DNA from 2 places in the Streptomyces sp. JLBJ103 genome. Region 1 is predicted to be linked to the other one. Evidence: riboswitches for the same ligand, from Rfam matches in the RefSeq annotation. Region 1 holds a riboswitch; the other holds the start of a gene.
The links. Region 1 has a riboswitch for cobalamin ahead of AC4BEG_RS11020 (ribonucleoside-diphosphate reductase subunit alpha). Riboswitches for the same ligand answer to the same signal wherever they lie in the genome.

Region 1 (8,502 bases):
GCACGAGGCCCGGCGGCGCGGAGTGGCGGAGGCGCTGGTGCGGGCCTGTATGGACAAGGCGCGGGAGCTGGGTCTCCAGGGGATCGTGATATCCAGCCATCCGAAGATGACCACCGCCCACCGGCTCTACGGACGGCTGGGCTTCGTCCGCGCCCCGGAGCGGGACTGGGAGCCGGTGCCGGGGATGGCGATCTGGGCGTTCACGGTGGCCCTGTAGGCCCGTGTGGCGCTGTAGGCCCGTGGGTCAGCCCAGCCAGCCGCGGTCGCGCAGGGCGGCGGTGAAGGCGGCGTAGGAGTCCTCCAGAGCCGCGCGCTCGGTCTCGTCCGGCTCGATGTCCCGCCCGGTGCGGACCATCGCGGCGGCGGCCGTCGCGAGGTCGGGATGGAGGGTGCCGGAAGCGGCCAGCAGGGCGGCGCCGAAGGCGGTCTCGGCGTGGTCGGCCACCCGCAGCGGGCGGCCGAGGACGGTGGCACGGATCCGGGTCCACAGCGGGCTGCGGCTGCCGCCGCCCGCCGCCCACAGCGGTCCCTCGACCACCACGCCCAGCGCCCGCACCCGGTCCAGCGCCAGGCGCTCCAGAAAGGCGACGCCTTCCAGCGCGGCGCGGTGACGGTCGGCGTCGTCGTCCGGGGTGCCGTCGGTGAAGCCGCGGGCCGCGCCGCTGACGAACGGGAAGCGCTCGCCCTCGCGGCGCAGCGGATAGGCGATCACGGAGGCCGGTCCGCGGTCGGCGGCGGCCCGGTCGAGCGCGGGCAGCCGGTCGGCCGGGACGGCGGCGAGCGCCTCGCCGCCGGTGTTGGAGGCGCCGCCGGGCAGCCACCAGCCGTCGGGGTGGCGGTGGCTGTAGAGCGCTCCGGACGGGTCGGTGACCAGTTCGCGGGTGACGCCCTTGAGGACGTAGGTGGTGCCCAGGATCCCGGCGAACCGGCCCGGCCGCACCGCGCCGGTGGCGAGTTGTCCGGCGCAGCCGTCGGTCATGCCGAGGCGGACCGCGCATCCGGTGGGCAGTCCGGTCTCCGCCGCGGCCTCGGGGCATACGGTGCCGACGGTGGTGGCGGGTGCCTGGACCGGCGGCAGCCAGTCCTCGGGAACGCCGAGGGCGGCCAGGACCTCGTCCGGCCAGCCGCCCTCGCGCGGGTCGTAACCGCTTTTGAGCGCATGGCTCCAGTCGGTGGCCACGGGCGCGCCGGTCAGCCGGTGGCCGATGAGGTCGGGGGTGTGAAGGACCCCTCGCGCAGGGCCGGTTCCCGGGCCGGAGTCACCGGCCAGCCAGGCGATCCGGCCGAGCGCGGCGGTCGGGCCGACGGAGAGGCCGAGGGCCCGCCAACGGGCGGCGCCGAGCTCCTGGGCGCGGGCGTTGAACGCGGCCCCGCGGCGGTCGTCGTACATCAGGGCCGGACCGGTCGGCTCCCCCGCGCCGTCCACGGGGACGATCGTGCCGGAGGTGGCGGAGGTGGCGACCGCCACCACTTCCCGGCCGCCCGCGGGGAGCGCTCCGGTGGCCTGCCGCAGGGCCGCGGCGACCGCGGGCCACCAGGACCCGGCCGGCTGTTCGCTGTGGCCGCCGGGGCCGTGGTGCGGTCGCGGCAGGTCGGCGCGGCCCTCGGCCCGCACCCGGCCGTCCGCGTCGACGCACAGCACCCGTACCGCCGCCGTGGCGATATCGATCCCGGCAACGACCTCACCCTGAACATCACGCACGCCGTGAAATTAACATGCTCGATGTGATCTCGGTCGGGTCAGGCGCCCGTCCCCGCCACCCGGACATCGGTGCGCTCCCGCAACTCCGTGAGCAGCGACGGCTCCACCGCGTCGTCCACCACCAGATGGTCGAAGTCGTCCACCGGGCACAGCCGGTGGAGCGCGGTCCGCTTGGTCTTGGAGGCGTCCATCAGCAGCACCTTGCGGTGCCCGGCGGCCAGCATCGCCCGCTTGACCATCACCACGTCCTGCTCCTGGTGGTAGGTGGTGCGCGCGTCCATGGCCGAGGTGGACACCAGCACCATGTCCACCGACAGCGCCTCGATGGCCTCCGCGCACGGCACCCCGAGGAAGGAGTCATGGGTGTGCGAGTACTCCCCGCCCAGCCCGATCAGCCGCGTCTGCGGCACCCCGGCGAAGACCTCCACCACCCGCCGCGCGTTGGTCACCACGGTCAGCGGAGTGGACGCCACCAGCAGCCGGGCCAGCGCGAGGGCGGTGGTGGAGTCGTCCAGCATCACCGACATCCCGGGCTCGACCAGCTCCACGGCGGCGGCCGCGACCGCCTCCTTCTCGGCCCGGTTGACGCCCATCCGGTAGTCCAGGCTGGACTCGAAGACCGACGAGGGCAGCGCCGAGACCCCGCCCCGGAACTTCCGCACCACCCCGAGCCGGGCCAGTTCGTCGAGGTCCCGGTGAACCGTCATCAGACTGACGCCCGTCAGCTCGGCCAGCTCCGCGGCGGTGGCGGTGGAGCGTTCGAGCACGTACTCGGTGATGGTCTGCCTGCGGGCGTCCTGGGAGCGGGCGGAGCCGCCGGGGTTGCCGGTGGAGGTCATGCCGGGGATTCTTCCGTGCCGCCCCCGGGGCCGTGCCCGGTAGGGACGTTCAGGGAGCGCAGCGCCGTACGGTCCCCGGTCAGCTCGATCTCGGTCACCGCCGCGTTGTCCAGCCGGGGGAAGACCTCGCGGTAGCGGCCGGGGCGGATGCCGAGCAGCGCGCACAGCGCGGTGCGCAGCAGGGTGTTGTGGGCGACGACGAGCACCGTGCGGCCCGGGTGCGCGGCGGCGAGGGCGCGCAGCGCGGCGGCGGCGCGCCGCCCTGCCGCGCCGGGTGGTTCCGAGCCGGGGAAGGCGCCGGTCTCGGCGTCCTGCCGGAACGCCCGTACCGCGGCCGGGTCCTCGGCCTCCATCTCGGCGATGGTGCGGCCCTCGCCCCAGCCGAAGTCGACCTCGCGCAGCTCCTCGACGACCTCGGGGACCAGGCCCAGCGCCTGCGCCGCGGGGGCCGCGGTGAGCCGGGCGCGGCTCAGCGGGGAGCAGGCCACCGCGTCCACCCCGCGCTCCGCGGCCCAGCGGGCGAGCGCCTCGGCCTGGCGGTGACCCCGCCCGGTGAGGGCCACGTCCGAGATCCCGGCATAGCGGTTCTCCGCGTGCCAGACGGTCTCGCCGTGGCGTACCAGCAGCAGTTGGGTGGTCATCCGGGCGCCTCCCACGCATCGGCCATTGTCTGATCAAGTCTGGGATGTTAAATCTAACATCGTCGATGTGATGTATCGCCGAAGGCAGCCCCTTCTGCACGTTCTCGCCGCCGGAGAACCCGGGTGCTGGTCGCGGACCCCTGAACGGACCCGGCGACCACCCGCGCGGACGGCGTCGAACCGGTCGGCCTGGACGAACTCCACGACCGCAGCGAGGTGGTGAGCCTGCACGCCAGGCTGACCGACCGTCGTACCGGATCCCGACCGCCGTGAGACCTTCGACCGCGGCTATGCCGACTACCGTTCCCGGCTTGCCCGAGCCCGCGCCGGATGGCGGGAGAAGGCCCCGGAACAGCGGGCCCGAGGCCGTCCCGCAATAGCACATACGTGGGAAACTCCCCCGCTGGCGACACAAGATGTGGGGGCGCGTGCGTCGGTCAACACAAGATGTATGCTCGTCCTCGCTGTCGACGCAGGGGAATCCGGTGGGAATCCGGAACTGTCCCGCAACGGTGTACGTGTGCGCATATGCGTACCCGTGAGTCCGATGACCTGCCGACGGCCGTCTGATACACGTCCGGGCCTCGCGGGTTGGGCCGTTGGACGCTGTGCGGGGTGCGTTCGTACGGTAGTGCGGATTCGTCATGCCCGTACGCGGCCATCGCCCCTCCCTCCTGGCCCCCAGCCGAGCGAGGGAGAACACTTCAGTGACCATCGCGCCCGCCGACCCGGTTTCAGAGGCAGCGGCTTCCCCGGCAGAGGCCGACGCGCCCGGGACCGCGCTGCTGCGGACCCTCACCGGGCTCACCGCCGATCTGCCCGCCACCGACCCCGGCAAGGTCGCGGCCGCCGCCCTGCGCGGCCGCCATCCCGGCTCGGACGAGGCGGAGTTGCGCACCCTGGCGACCGAGGCGGCGGCCGGGCTGATCGCGGAGGAGCCGGAGTACTCCCGGCTCGCCGCGCGGCTGCTGGCCCTGGCGATCACCCAGGAGGCGGCCGGGCAGGGCGCGGTCTCCTTCTCGGCCTCGGTCGCGGTGGGCCACCGCGAGGGCCTGATCGCCGACTCCACCGCCGAGTTCGTCACCGCCCACGCCGCGCGGCTGGACGCGCTGGTGGACCGGGCGCTGGCGGACGGCGCCGACAACCGCTTCGGCTACTTCGGACTGCGCACCCTGCACAGCCGCTATCTGCTGCGCCACCCGACCTCCCGTCAGGTGATCGAGACCCCGCAGCACTTCCTGCTCCGGGTCGCCTGCGGACTGGCCGAGGACCTCAGCGAGCGGGCCGTGGACGAGGTCGCCGAGCTGTACCGGCTCACCAGCACCCTGTCGTACCTGCCCAGCTCCCCCACGCTGTTCAACTCCGGCACCCGGCACCCGCAGATGTCCTCGTGCTATCTGCTGGACTCCCCGCTGGACGAGCTGGACTCCATCTACAACCGCTACCACCAGGTCGCGCGGCTGTCGAAGCACGCGGGCGGCATCGGGCTCTCGTACTCCCGTATCCGCGCCCGCGGTTCGCTGATCCGGGGCACCAACGGGCACTCCAACGGCATCGTGCCGTTCCTGCGCACGCTGGACGCCTCGGTGGCCGCCGTCAACCAGGGCGGCCGGCGCAAGGGCGCGGCCTGTGTCTACCTGGAGACCTGGCACGCGGACATCGAGGAGTTCCTGGAGCTGCGGGACAACACCGGTGAGGAAGCCCGCCGCACCCACAACCTCAACATCGCCCACTGGATCCCGGACGAGTTCATGCGCCGGGTCGAGGCGGATGCCGACTGGTCGCTGTTCTCCCCGGCCGACGCGCCGCAGCTGGTGGACCTGTGGGGCGAGGAGTTCGACGCCGCCTACCGCACGGCCGAGGCCGAGGGCCGCGCGGTCAAGCAGGTCCCGGCACGCCAGCTGTACGCCCGGATGATGCGCACCCTGGCGCAGACCGGCAACGGCTGGATGACGTTCAAGGACGCCGCCAACCGCACCGCCAACCAGACCGCCGAACCCGGCAAGGTCGTCCACTCCTCCAACCTCTGCACCGAGATCCTGGAGGTCACCGACGACGGCGAGACCGCCGTGTGCAACCTGGGGTCGGTCAACCTCGCCGCGCACCTGGGCGAGGACGGTCACATGGACTGGGAGCGCCTGGACGCGACCGTCCGTACCGCCGTGACCTTCCTCGACCGCGTGGTGGACATCAACTTCTACCCCACGGAAGAGGCCGGTGCCTCCAACTCCCGCTGGCGGCCGGTGGGTCTGGGGCTGATGGGCCTCCAGGACGTCTTCTTCCGGCTGCGGCTGCCCTTCGACTCCCCCGAGGCGAAGGAGCTCTCCACCCGGATCTCCGAGCGCATCATGCTGGCCGCGTACGAGGCGTCCTGTGACCTCGCCGAGCGCCACGGCCCGCATCCGGCCTGGTCCGCGACGCGCACCGCACGCGGTGTGCTGCACCCGGACCACTACACGGACGCGGTGGCCACCTGGCCGGAGCGCTGGGAGGCGCTGCGGCAGCGGATGGCGAAGTCCGGGATGCGGAACTCGCTGCTTTTGGCGATCGCGCCCACCGCGACCATCGCCTCGATCGCCGGTGTCTACGAGTGCATCGAGCCGCAGGTCTCCAACCTCTTCAAGCGCGAGACCCTCAGCGGTGAGTTCCTCCAGGTCAACTCCTACCTGGTGGACGACCTGAAGAAGCTCGGCGTCTGGGACGCCCAGACCCGCGAGGCGCTGCGCGAGTCCAACGGCTCGGTCCAGGACTTCTCCTGGGTGCCCGCGGAGGTCCGGGCGCTGTACCGCACCGCGTGGGAGGTTCCGCAGCGCGCCCTGATCGACATGGCCGCGGCCCGCACGCCGTACCTCGACCAGAGCCAGTCACTGAACCTGTTCATGGCCTCGCCGACCATCGGCAAGCTCAGCTCGATGTACGCGTACGCCTGGAAGCAGGGCATCAAGACCACGTACTACCTGCGTTCGCGCCCGGCGACCCGGATCGCTCAGTCGGCGCGCGGCGGCGGCGCGGCCGCCGCCACCATCCCCGTCCAGCAGGCGCCCGCCGACGAGGACGCCATCGCCTGCTCCCTGGAGAACCCCGAGTCCTGCGAGGCATGCCAGTGACAACCGCCCCCGACCGTGTGAAGAACCTGCTCGACCCCGGCTTCGAGCTCACCCTCCGGCCGATGCGGTACCCGGAGTTCTACGACCGCTACCGCGACGCGATCAAGAACACCTGGACCGTGGAGGAGGTCGATCTCCACTCGGACGTGGCCGACCTCGCCAAGCTCTCCCCGGGCGAGCAGCATCTGATTGGCCGTCTGGTCGCCTTCTTCGCGACCGGCGACTCGATCGTGGCCAACAACCTGGTGCTGACGCTCTACAAGCACATCAACTCCCCCGAGGCGCGGCTGTACCTGTCGCGGCAGCTCTTCGAGGAGGCCGTGCACGTCCAGTTCTATCTGACCCTGCTGGACACCTATCTCCCCGATCCGGACGACCGCGCGGCGGCGTTCGCGGCCGTGGAGAACATCCCCTCCATCCGGGAGAAGGCGGAATTCTGCTTCCGCTGGATGGACTCGGTGGAGAAGCTGGACCAGTTGGAGACCAAGGCCGACCGGCGCCGTTTCCTGCTCAACCTGATCTGCTTCGCGGCGTGCATCGAGGGGCTGTTCTTCTACGGCGCCTTCGCCTACGTCTACTGGTTCCGCTCCCGCGGGCTGCTGCACGGCCTGGCGACCGGCACCAACTGGGTGCTCCGCGACGAGTCGATGCACATGGAGTTCGCGTTCTCGGTGGTGGACACCGTCCGTCAAGAGGAGCCCGACCTCTTCGACGACGAGCTCGAGCACCAGGTCACCGAGATGCTGAAGGAGGCCGTCGAGGCGGAGCTCCAGTTCGCCCGCGATCTGTGCGGTGACGGGCTGCCGGGCATGAACACCGCCTCGATGCAGGAGTACCTCCAGTGCGTGGCCGACCAGCGCCTGATGCGCCTCGGCTTCCCCACCGTCTTCGGCTCGGAGAACCCGTTCTCCTTCATGGAGCTCCAGAACGTCCAGGAGCTGACCAACTTCTTCGAGCGGCGCGCCTCGGCGTACCAGGTCGCCGTCGAGGGTTCGGTCTCCTTCGACGACGACTTCTGATCGCCCGGCCGTTCACCGGCCCAACACACCGCGGGCCGGACTCCCTTGAGGGGGTCCGGCCCGCGGTGTCGGGTGAAGGGGCGCTAGGCCCTGTCCTGCCGATCCTTGCGGGCCCACGACGCCTGGCACCGCGCCTCGCCGCGTTGTCGGGATCTTCCGAGTACGCCCAGTACGAGGACGACCCTCCGCCTTGCGATCCACGGCACCAGACGCCGCGGGCTGATCCACGAAGACCGACAGGACAGGACCTAGTCGTTGGGCACCGTCTCGTAGCGCGGGGTGCCCTCGGCCATCTGCCGCAGCACGTCCTTGCGGTCGCGCTTGGAGAGCCGGTCGATGTAGAGGCGGCCGTAGAGGTGGTCGGTCTCATGCTGGAGGCAGCGCGCGAAGTAGCCGGTGCCGCGCACCGCGACCGGCTTGCCCTCGGCGTCCTGACCGCGCACCACGGCGACGTCCGGGCGGGGCAGCTCGGCGTAGGCGGAGGGGACGGACAGACAGCCCTCATTGGAGTCGTCCAGCACCCGGCTCTCGGCGGGCAGCTCGTCCAGCACCGGGTTGCAGACCACGCCCACGTGCCGGACGCCCTCGTCGTCCATGCAGTCGTAGACGAAGACCTTCAGGTCGACGCCGATCTGGTTGGCGGCCAGGCCCACGCCCTCCGCCGCCCGCTGGCTGGCGAACATGTCGTCGACGAGCCGCGCCAGGTCGTCGCCGAACTCGGTCACGTCCTTGCACTCGCGGTGCAGCACCGGATTGCCGACGACGGTGATCGGGCGGGCGGTGCCGCGCTCGCGGTAGACCCGCTCGCGCTCCTCGCAGTTCTCCGTGTCCACGACGAACTCGCCGTCCACCTGCTGTTCAGTGCCTTGCTGCGACATCGTCCGCCGTACGCCTTCCGTGAACCCTGATGCGTCGCCCTACAGAGTACGGCCCGCCCGGAGTGACACGGACGTCAGCAGAGCCCATACCGGCCATCGTCGGGGCATACCGGTCTCGGGCCGCCCGGGGGTCAGCAGACCTCTTCCAGATCCCGCCACTCACGGGTGTCCGGGCTGTCCGCGACCCAGCCGTCCAGCAGCCCCCGCACCAGCCCGCTCGGGGCGGCGATCCCGCATTCGCGCTCGGCCACCCACAGCGAGCCCGAGCCCGCCGTACGGTGCCCCAGCGGCCCGGGGTGGCCCGGCTCACTGTGGT
Region 2 (8,502 bases), 3.6 Mb from region 1:
GTCGAGTGTCACCGGGGTCCCCCGCAGCTCCTGGGCGAGTGCCCCCGCCAGCCCGAGCCGTACCGGCCCCGACTCGCAGTCCACGACCACCGAGGCGATCCCGTCGCCCGCGAGCAGCCGCGCCGCCCGCCCGGCCCGTGCCACCGGCGTGGCCGAGCCGTCCCGCCCCGCCACGCCGTCCCGGCGGGCCTCGGTGGCCCGGCCGTCGGTCACCACGACCAGCAGCGGTCGGCGTGAGGGGTCCCGCAGCCGCTCCACCCGCAGCACCTCGCGGGCCTTCAACAGCCCGGCCGCCAGCGGTGTCCGGCCGCCGGTGGGCAGCCGCTCCAGCCGGGCGGCGGCCGCGTCCACCGAGGAGGTGGGCGGCAGCGCCAGCTCCGCGTCCGTGCCCCGGAAGGTGATCAGGCCGACCTTGTCGCGGCGCTGATAGGCGTCCAGCAGCAGGGACAGCACCGCGCCCTTGATCGCGCCCATGCGCTTGCGCGCGGCCATCGACCCCGAGGCGTCCACCACGAACAGCACAAGATTGCCCTCCCGGCCCTCGCGCACCGCCTCGCGCAGATCGTCACGGCGCACCAGCAGACCCGGACCGCTGCGTCCGCGCGCGTGCTGATGCGGGGCCGCGGCCCGTACGGTCGCCGTCAGATGGAGCGAGGAGAGCGTGGCACGGGGGCGCCGGGCGCCGGTGGTGCGACCGTGCGCGGTGCGGGCGCGCGACCGCCGTCCGGCCGCCCCCTCGCCCAGACCCGGTACATCCAGCCGCCGGGTCCGGAACGGCTCGGCGGCACCCACGGCCGCCTTCTCCCCGCCGCCGCCCGCGCCCGCTCCGTCGCCCGCCCCGGCTTCCTGGGGTGTCTCGGGGCCGTCGGCCGCCTCGGGTTCGCTCTCGCGCGGGCCGGGGACGGACGGCTCGGGCGCCGCCGGCGGCTCCTGCGCGCCGTCGCTGTCGTGCGGCAGTCCGCCGCCGGGGCCGCCCTCGGGACCGTCGGGGCCGCCCTCCGGCCCGTCCGGCCCGTCACCGTCGCCGTCCTCGGACCCGGGACCCTGGTCCGGCTCGTCCGGCTCCGGCGGCTCCGGCTCCTCGTCCTCGAACTGCCGCAGCACCTCGTCGAGTTTGTCCTCGTCCAGCCCCGGCGCGTCGAACGGGGCCCGGCGCCGCCGGTGGGGGAGCGACAGCAGCGCCGCCCGGCGCACGTCCTCGGTGCGCACATCCGTCCGGCCCGCCCACGCGGCCAGCGCCGTCGCCGTACGCGCCGTCACGATGTCCGCGCGCATCCCGTCCACCTCGAACGCGGCGCACACCGCGGCGATCTGCCGCAGCGCGCGGTCGCCCAGGACCACGTCGGGCAGCAGGGCGCGCGCCGTCGCGATGCGCTCCCGCAGGCTCCCCTCGTCCTCCGCCCAGCGCGCCGCGAACCCCGCCGGGTCCTCGTCGTACGCCAGCCGCCGCCGCACCACCTCGACCCGCTCCTCGGTGTCGCGCGACGCGGTGACCTCGACCGTCAGCCCGAACCTGTCCAGCAACTGCGGCCGCAGTTCGCCCTCTTCGGGGTTCATGGTGCCCACCAGGAGGAAGCGCGCCGCATGCCGGACGGACACGCCCTCGCGCTCCACGTAGGAGGCGCCCATGGCGGCCGCGTCGAGCAGCAGGTCGATCAGATGGTCGTGCAGCAGGTTGACCTCGTCGACGTAGAGCACACCCCGGTGCGCGTCGGCCAGCAGCCCCGGCTCGAACGCCTTGACCCCGTCCGACAGCGCCCGTTCGATGTCCAGCGCGCCCACCAGCCGGTCCTCGGAGGCGCCGACGGGCAGTTCGACCATCCGCGCGGACCGCGCGGCGCCCGTGCCCGGCTCGTGCGGCCCGTCCGGGCACTGAGGGTCGGGCGCGGCCGGATCGCAGGAGAACCGGCAGTCCGGGACCACCTCGACCGGCGGCAGCAGCGTGGCCAGGGCACGGACGGCCGTGGACTTCGCCGTGCCCTTCTCACCGCGCACCAGGACGCCGCCGACGGCGGGGGAGACCGCGTTGAGCAGCAGGGCCAGCCGCATGTCGGCCATCCCGACGACCGCGGTGAACGGGTAGGTGGCGGTGGTCATTCGGCGGTACCTCCAGCGGTGCGTACGCGGTCGCGGTCCGGGATGCTCACTTCGGTCCTCCTGGCGCCCCCGGCGGTATGAAGGGCAGCCCGTCCGGCAGGCCGTCCTCGATCAGCCGCAGCAGCGCGTCGGTGTCGGCGTGCTCCTCGATCAGATCGCCCAGGCGGTCGAGCTGCTCCTCGCGCAGCTCACCGAAGCGGGTGCCGGGCGCGGGGACGAACGCCCGGCCCGCCGCGTCGGCCACCCGTCGCAGAAAGGCCCGCCGGAAGCCGTCGCTCTCCAGCGAGCCGTGCCAGTGGGTGCCCCACACCGAGCCCGCGCGGCAGCCGTCGAGGAAGGGTTCGTCGCCGCCGTCGAGGAGTTCGGCGACCCCGTGGTGGATCTCGTAGCCCTCCACCCGCTCGCCCAGGGCCTCGCCCACCGGCCGGGCGAGGGTCTTCTCCGCCGCGAACCGCACCCGCACCGGCAGCAGCCCCAGCCCCTCGACCGTCCCGGCCTTGGACTCGACCTCGTCCTCGATGCGTTCGCCCAGCACCTGGAAGCCGCCGCAGATGCCCAGAACCGGCCGCCCCTCGGCGGCCCGCCGCACGATGGCGCGGGCGAGCCCGCGCGCCCGCAGCCACTGAAGCGCCCGGACCGTGCCGCGGGTGCCCGGCACCACCACCAGGTCGGCGTCGGCCAGTTCCTCGGGGCGGTCCACGAAGCGCACCACCACGCCCGGTTCGGCGGCCAGCGCGTCCACATCCGTGAAGTTGGACATCAGGGGGACGGCGGCCACCGCGACCCGCAGCACATCGTCGCCGTGGGGCGGCGCGACGACGCTCTCGCGCACCGCGCCGCGCAGCGACACCCGCAGCCCGTCCTCCTCGTCGATGCCGAGGCCGTGGGCGAACGGCAGCACCCCGACCGTCGGCCGCCCGGTGAGCCCGCGCAGCATCTCCAATCCGGGCTCCAGCAGGGTCACATCACCGCGGAACTTGTTGACCATATAGGCGGCGATATGGCGCTGGTCCTCCTTGGACAGCAGCGCGGTGGTACCGAAGAACGACGCGAACACCCCGCCGCGGTCGATGTCCCCGACCACCACCGCCGGGATCCCGGCCGCCCGTGCCAGCCCCAGATTGACGATGTCGGTGCGGCGCAGATTGATCTCGGCGGGGCTGCCCGCGCCCTCGCATATCACCGCGTCATGGGTGCGCCGCAGCTCCTCCAGGCACGCGGTGACCGTCTCCAGCAGCCCTTCGCGCCGCTCCGCGTGGTACCCGCGGGCGCTCATCTCGCCCACCGGCTTGCCCAGCAGCACCACCTGGCTGCTGCGGTCGCTGCCCGGCTTCAGCAGCACCGGGTTCATCAGCGCGCTGGGCTCCACTCGCGCGGCGGCCGCCTGCATGGCCTGGGCCCGCCCGATCTCCGCCCCGTCCCGGGTGACGAAGGAGTTGAGCGACATGTTCTGCGCCTTGAACGGCGCCACGCTCACGCCCTTGCGGGTCAGCCACCGGCAGATGCCCGCCGTGACCACGCTCTTGCCCGCGTCCGAGGTCGTCCCGGCGACGAGCAGCCCGCCCCCTGTCCCGCTCATCCGCTCCCTCTCCGCTTCTCCGGCCCGCCCGTGGCCCCGCCCCTGTCGGACAGAACCCTGCCCACCACCAGCCGTGCCGTCACCGACGTCACCAGGGCCAGTGCGCCCACCCGCCGTGACAGCCGCACCGCGCGGTTGATGTCGGCGGCGCGCACCGGCCGTCCGCCGCCGCCCAGCACCGGCCGGTGCTCGACCCGCCCGGCGTACGCGAGGGTGCCGCCAAGACGCACCCCGAGGGCGCCCGCGAACGACGCCTCCACCGGCCCCGCGTTGGGGCTCGGATGGCGCCGTCCGTCCCGCCGCCAGGCGCGCCGGGCACCGCGCGGATCGGGACCCACCACGGTCGCCAGAGCGGCCGTCAGCCGCGCCCCGGGCCAGCCCGCCACATCGTCCAGCCGGGCCGCGGCCCAGCCGAACCGCCGGTAGCGCGGCGACTTGTGGCCCACCATGGCGTCCAGGGTGTTGACGGCCCGGAAGGCGACAAGCCCCGGCACGCCGCCCACGGCCCCCCACACCAGGGCACCCACGACGGCGTCGGAGGTGTTCTCCGCGACCGACTCCACCACCGCGCGGGCGATGGCCTGCGCGTCCAGCGCCTGGGGATCGCGTCCGCACAGATGCGGCAGGCGCTCCCGCGCGGTCGCCACATCCCCGGCGGTCAGCGCGCCGCCGATGGCCCGCGCCTCGCGCCCCAGCGTCGTACCGCCCAGCACCGCCCAGGTGGCGGCCGCGGTCAGGGCGATATCGGCGCGGCGGCGCCCCGCCACGGCCCGTACGGCGCGCGTCAGCAGGGCGGCACCGGCGGCGGCGCCGCCCGCGCACAGCGCGGTGTGCAGAGCCCCGTAACCGCGGTGGTCGCGCCACAGCACCCGCTCGGCGGCCAGGGCGGCCCGCCCGAACGCGGCCACCGGATGGCCGCGGCGGGGGTCACCCGTGGCGAGGTCGCAGAGGAAGCCGAGAGCGGCGCCGCACGCGAACGAGGCGTGATCGGCACGCATCCGTCAGCCCGCCGTCGTGCCTCGGCCGAGGGGTTCCCCCGTGGTGCGTTCACCGAGGGGGCTGTGCAGCGGTGGGGCTGGCGGCGTGGCGGTGCCGGGCATGGCGGTGTCCTCACTCAGGGTCCGCGCCCTGGCTCGACGTGACCGGCGGTGAGAGTCTCCTGGCTCCCGGATCCGCGGTTCTCCCGGTCTTCCAGCTCTGTGTACGAACCAGCCGTACTGACGAGCCGTGACCCCGTGCAGGCGATGGGAGAGCGCTCCCCGGTGACAGTGGCGGGACCGCGCCGGATTCGCACCGGCTTCCTCTGCTGCCGCCGTTTGGCTCCGGAAGTCCACCATGGGCCGCGAAGGGCCGTCAACTCACCCGTGACCTGCGACGCACGAGTGTGCCGAGGCCCACATGGGGCCCGCGCGGAGCGCATGGCACACGGCCGCCGGGCGGGAAACGCCGGTCAGCGTCTCCCGCCCGGCGGCCGTGGTGCCGTCAGGCGTCCCTGAAGTTGCCGAGGGGCCCTCAGGCGACGATCAGATAGATGCCGTACGCCACCACCGCGGCGCACAGCGCGAAACAGGCGTACGCGCCGGAGCGGGCGAGGGCCGACGCGCCGCCCTGCGCCGTGACGCCACCGGTGGCCGCGCCCGCGCCCGCGGACTCGAGCTCCTTGCGGGACGTACCGACGATGCCCAGGGTGAAGACGCCCACCACGCCGACCGTCACCGCGAGGCTGACGCCGAAGACCTGGCCGAGTGCCGCCCAGTCGATGCTCATTGAGTTGCTCCCTTTAGCTGCTGGTGCTGCTCGACGCCACGGGGGCGGCAGAGCCGGCCGTGGCGACGGCCTTCGGCTGGTCGGTCGTGCTGTCGGTGGTGGCGCTGTCGGCGGTGGTGTCGGTGCCGCTGCCCGGTCCGGCGGTGGCACCCACCGGCGGCGGGGCCACCGACTGGAGGGCGGCGGTGACCACACCCACCGGCTCGGCGGTGCCGACCTCGTTGACGTTGCTGTGGTCCACCGGCTTGCGGCGGGACAGCACCCAGATCACTCCGCAGGCCGCGATGGCGAGCACGGCCACCGCCGTGACACCCCAGTTGCCCTGGTCGGCCAGGAGCGCGGCCCCGGCCGCGATCAGACCCGCGGCGGGCAGGGTCAGCACCCAGGCGATGACCATGCGGCCCGCGGTCGACCAGCGCACCACACCGCCCTTGCGGCCGAGCCCCGCGCCCATGACGGCGCCGGAGCAGACCTGGGTGGTGGAGAGCGCGAAGCCGATGTGCGAGGAGGCGAGGATGACGGTCGCCGCGCCGGTCTGGGCGGCGAAGCCCTGCGGCGGCTGGATGTCGGTGATGCCCTTGCCCATGGTGCGGATGATCCGCCAGCCGCCCAGGTAGGTGCCGAGCGCGATGGCCAGACCCGCCGAGACGATGACCCACATCGGCGGGTCGGAGTCCGGCGCGATCACACCGCCGGTCACCAGCGCCAGGGTGATCACACCCATCGTCTTCTGCGCGTCGTTGGTGCCGTGGGCGAGGGAGACCAGGGCGGCCGAGGCGATCTGTCCGGCCCGGTAGCCCTTCGCGGTGTCCTCAGGGGCGCGGCCGCGGCCGAGCCGGTAGGTGAGCCGGGTCGCGGCCACCGTGGCGATACCCGCCACCAGCGGAGCGGCGACGGCCGGGATGAGGACCTTCATGACGATCGCGTCCCCGTTGACCCCGTCGATGCCGACCGAGGCCACGGTGGCGCCGATCAGACCGCCGAAGAGGGCGTGCGAGGAACTGGACGGCAGCCCGGCGAGCCAGGTCACCAGGTTCCAGAGGATCGCTCCGACCAGACCCGCGAAGATCACTTCGGGCCGGATACCGGAATCCTCGTCGAGCATTCCGCCGGAGATGGTCTTGGCGACCTCCACGGACAGGAAGGCACCGGCGAGATTGAGGACGGCCGACATCGCCACCGCCACCCGGGGACCGAGTGCGCCCGTGGAGATGGTGGTGGCCATGGCGTTGGCTGTGTCGTGGAAGCCGTTCGTGAAGTCGAACACCAAGGCCGTGATGATCACGATCCCGATCAGAAGCGTGATGTGTTCCATACACCCGGTCAATCAGTTCGAAGGTCGATAGTGGCACGGTGAACGTAAGGAAACTTGGTGAACGAAAGGTTAACGGTGGCGGGCGTGAGGGTGACGTGGCTGAGGGGGTCCAGCATCTGTCGGCCACCTGGCGTATTTCCGCCTGTCGCAAGGAGTTTGGGCACCGTACACCCAAGCCCCTCCCGTCCCTCGCGCCCCACCCCACTGCCCGTTCCGCCGCTCCCACCCGGCTGATGGTCGTCTGCGGCCCCCGGTCGTACCTCACCCGCGGACCCGGCGGCCCCGGGGGTTCGTCGGACACCGGGCTGCTGGAAGGATCGGGCCGGAGGTGAGGCGTATGGCACAGGAGCGATCCGCGCGGCGGCCGAACCAGCCCCTGCGGCAGGCGTGGGGGCAGGTGGTGAGGACCGCCCGCAGGACCACCGCCGAGGGGTTGGTCGTCGGGACGTCGGGCAATGTCTCGGCCCGGGTCGGGGACACCGTCCTGGTGACCCCCAGCGGTGTCCCGTACGACCGGCTCGGCCCGCGGGACGCCGTCGCCGTGGACCTCGACGGCGAGCAGGTCCTCGGCACCCTGGAGCCCACCAGCGAGCTGCCCATGCACCTGGCCGTCTACCGCGCCACGGACGCGCAGGCCATCGTGCACACCCACGCCGTCCACGCCACGGCGGTCTCCACACTCGTCGACGAGCTCCCGGCGATCCACTACATGGCCGGCGCGCTCGGCGGGCCCGTGCGGGTCGCCGACTACGCCCTCTACGGCACCGACGAGTTGGCCGAGCGTATGCTCCAGGCGCTGCGCGACCGCTCCGGCTGTCTGCTGCGCAACCACGGCACCGTCGTGTACGGCGCCACCCTGGACCAGGCGTACGACCGCACCGCGCAGCTGGAGTGGATGTGCCAGGTCTGGCTGGCCGCCTCGGCCGTCCCCGGCCGCACCCCCGCGCTGATCCCGCCGGACGAGCTGGAGCGCGCCGCCGCCAAGCTGCGCGGCTACGGCCAGCCCCACTGACCCCGCTCACGGTCCGCTCACCGCTCTGTCACCGTCCCGCCGCCGGACATCACCCCGCCGGGTACGCCCGCTGGCCACCGAGCGCCCGGCCGCCCACACTGGGAGGGTGCGTCTGCGGACAGCGGCGGCCGCGGCCGCCAGCACCCTGCTCAGCGCCGGCGTGGCCGCGGTGGCGGCCGGGCGGTACGCCACCGACGCTGCCCTCCGCCCAGCCCCCGACCGTCCGCTGCCCGACGAGCCCCCGCTCACCGTGCACGCCACCGAGCCCGGCCGGATCACCCTGACCCGGTCCCTCGCCTCGCTGCGCCCCGGCGTCTACGGACTGGCGGGCCCGGCCTGCCATGCCGTCATCGGCCCGGTCCTTCAGGACGCGCCGAGCCCCGCCGACTGCGTGGTGCGCCGCCTGGAGCGGATCACCCACGGCACCCTCGGCCTCGGCGACAAGGTGCGGCTCACCCCGCAGGTGCACATCGGGAATCCGCGGGACACCCTCGGCATCGACCACGCCGAAGTCGACGTACCCGGTGAACTCGGCCCGCTGCCCGCCTGGTTCGTCCCCGGTGAACGCGCCACCTGGGTCATCACCGTCCATGGGCTGGGCACCACCCGTGAACACCCCATGGTCGTCATGCCGTTTCTGCGGAAGCTCCGGGTCCCGGTGCTCGACCTCGCCTACCGCGGCGACCCCGGGGCCCCGCCCCCGGAGGACGGGATAGGTCACCTCGGCGACAC

Region 2: another riboswitch for cobalamin. It lies ahead of AC4BEG_RS27030 (cobalamin biosynthesis protein); the one in region 1 lies ahead of AC4BEG_RS11020 (ribonucleoside-diphosphate reductase subunit alpha).

What each region holds. Positions count from the first base shown of each region.
Region 1 is NZ_CM177089.1:2,554,294-2,562,795, forward strand. It holds gene AC4BEG_RS11000 (GNAT family N-acetyltransferase) at 1-217, shown strand, start outside; gene AC4BEG_RS11005 (FGGY-family carbohydrate kinase) at 245-1,702, opposite strand; gene AC4BEG_RS11010 (DeoR/GlpR family DNA-binding transcription regulator) at 1,741-2,541, opposite strand; gene AC4BEG_RS11015 (histidine phosphatase family protein) at 2,538-3,182, opposite strand; cobalamin riboswitch at 3,610-3,747, shown strand; gene AC4BEG_RS11020 (ribonucleoside-diphosphate reductase subunit alpha) at 3,890-6,289, shown strand; gene AC4BEG_RS11025 (ribonucleotide-diphosphate reductase subunit beta) at 6,280-7,308, shown strand; gene def (peptide deformylase) at 7,557-8,186, opposite strand; gene AC4BEG_RS11035 (tetratricopeptide repeat protein) at 8,318-8,502, opposite strand, start outside.
Region 2 is NZ_CM177089.1:6,113,232-6,121,733, forward strand. It holds gene AC4BEG_RS27020 (putative cobaltochelatase) at 1-2,097, opposite strand, end outside; gene AC4BEG_RS27025 (cobyric acid synthase) at 2,144-3,676, opposite strand; gene AC4BEG_RS27030 (cobalamin biosynthesis protein) at 3,673-4,674, opposite strand; cobalamin riboswitch at 4,829-4,980, opposite strand; gene AC4BEG_RS27035 (hypothetical protein) at 5,189-5,443, opposite strand; gene AC4BEG_RS27040 (inorganic phosphate transporter) at 5,457-6,758, opposite strand; gene AC4BEG_RS27045 (class II aldolase/adducin family protein) at 7,096-7,770, shown strand; gene AC4BEG_RS27050 (alpha/beta hydrolase family protein) at 7,877-8,502, shown strand, end outside.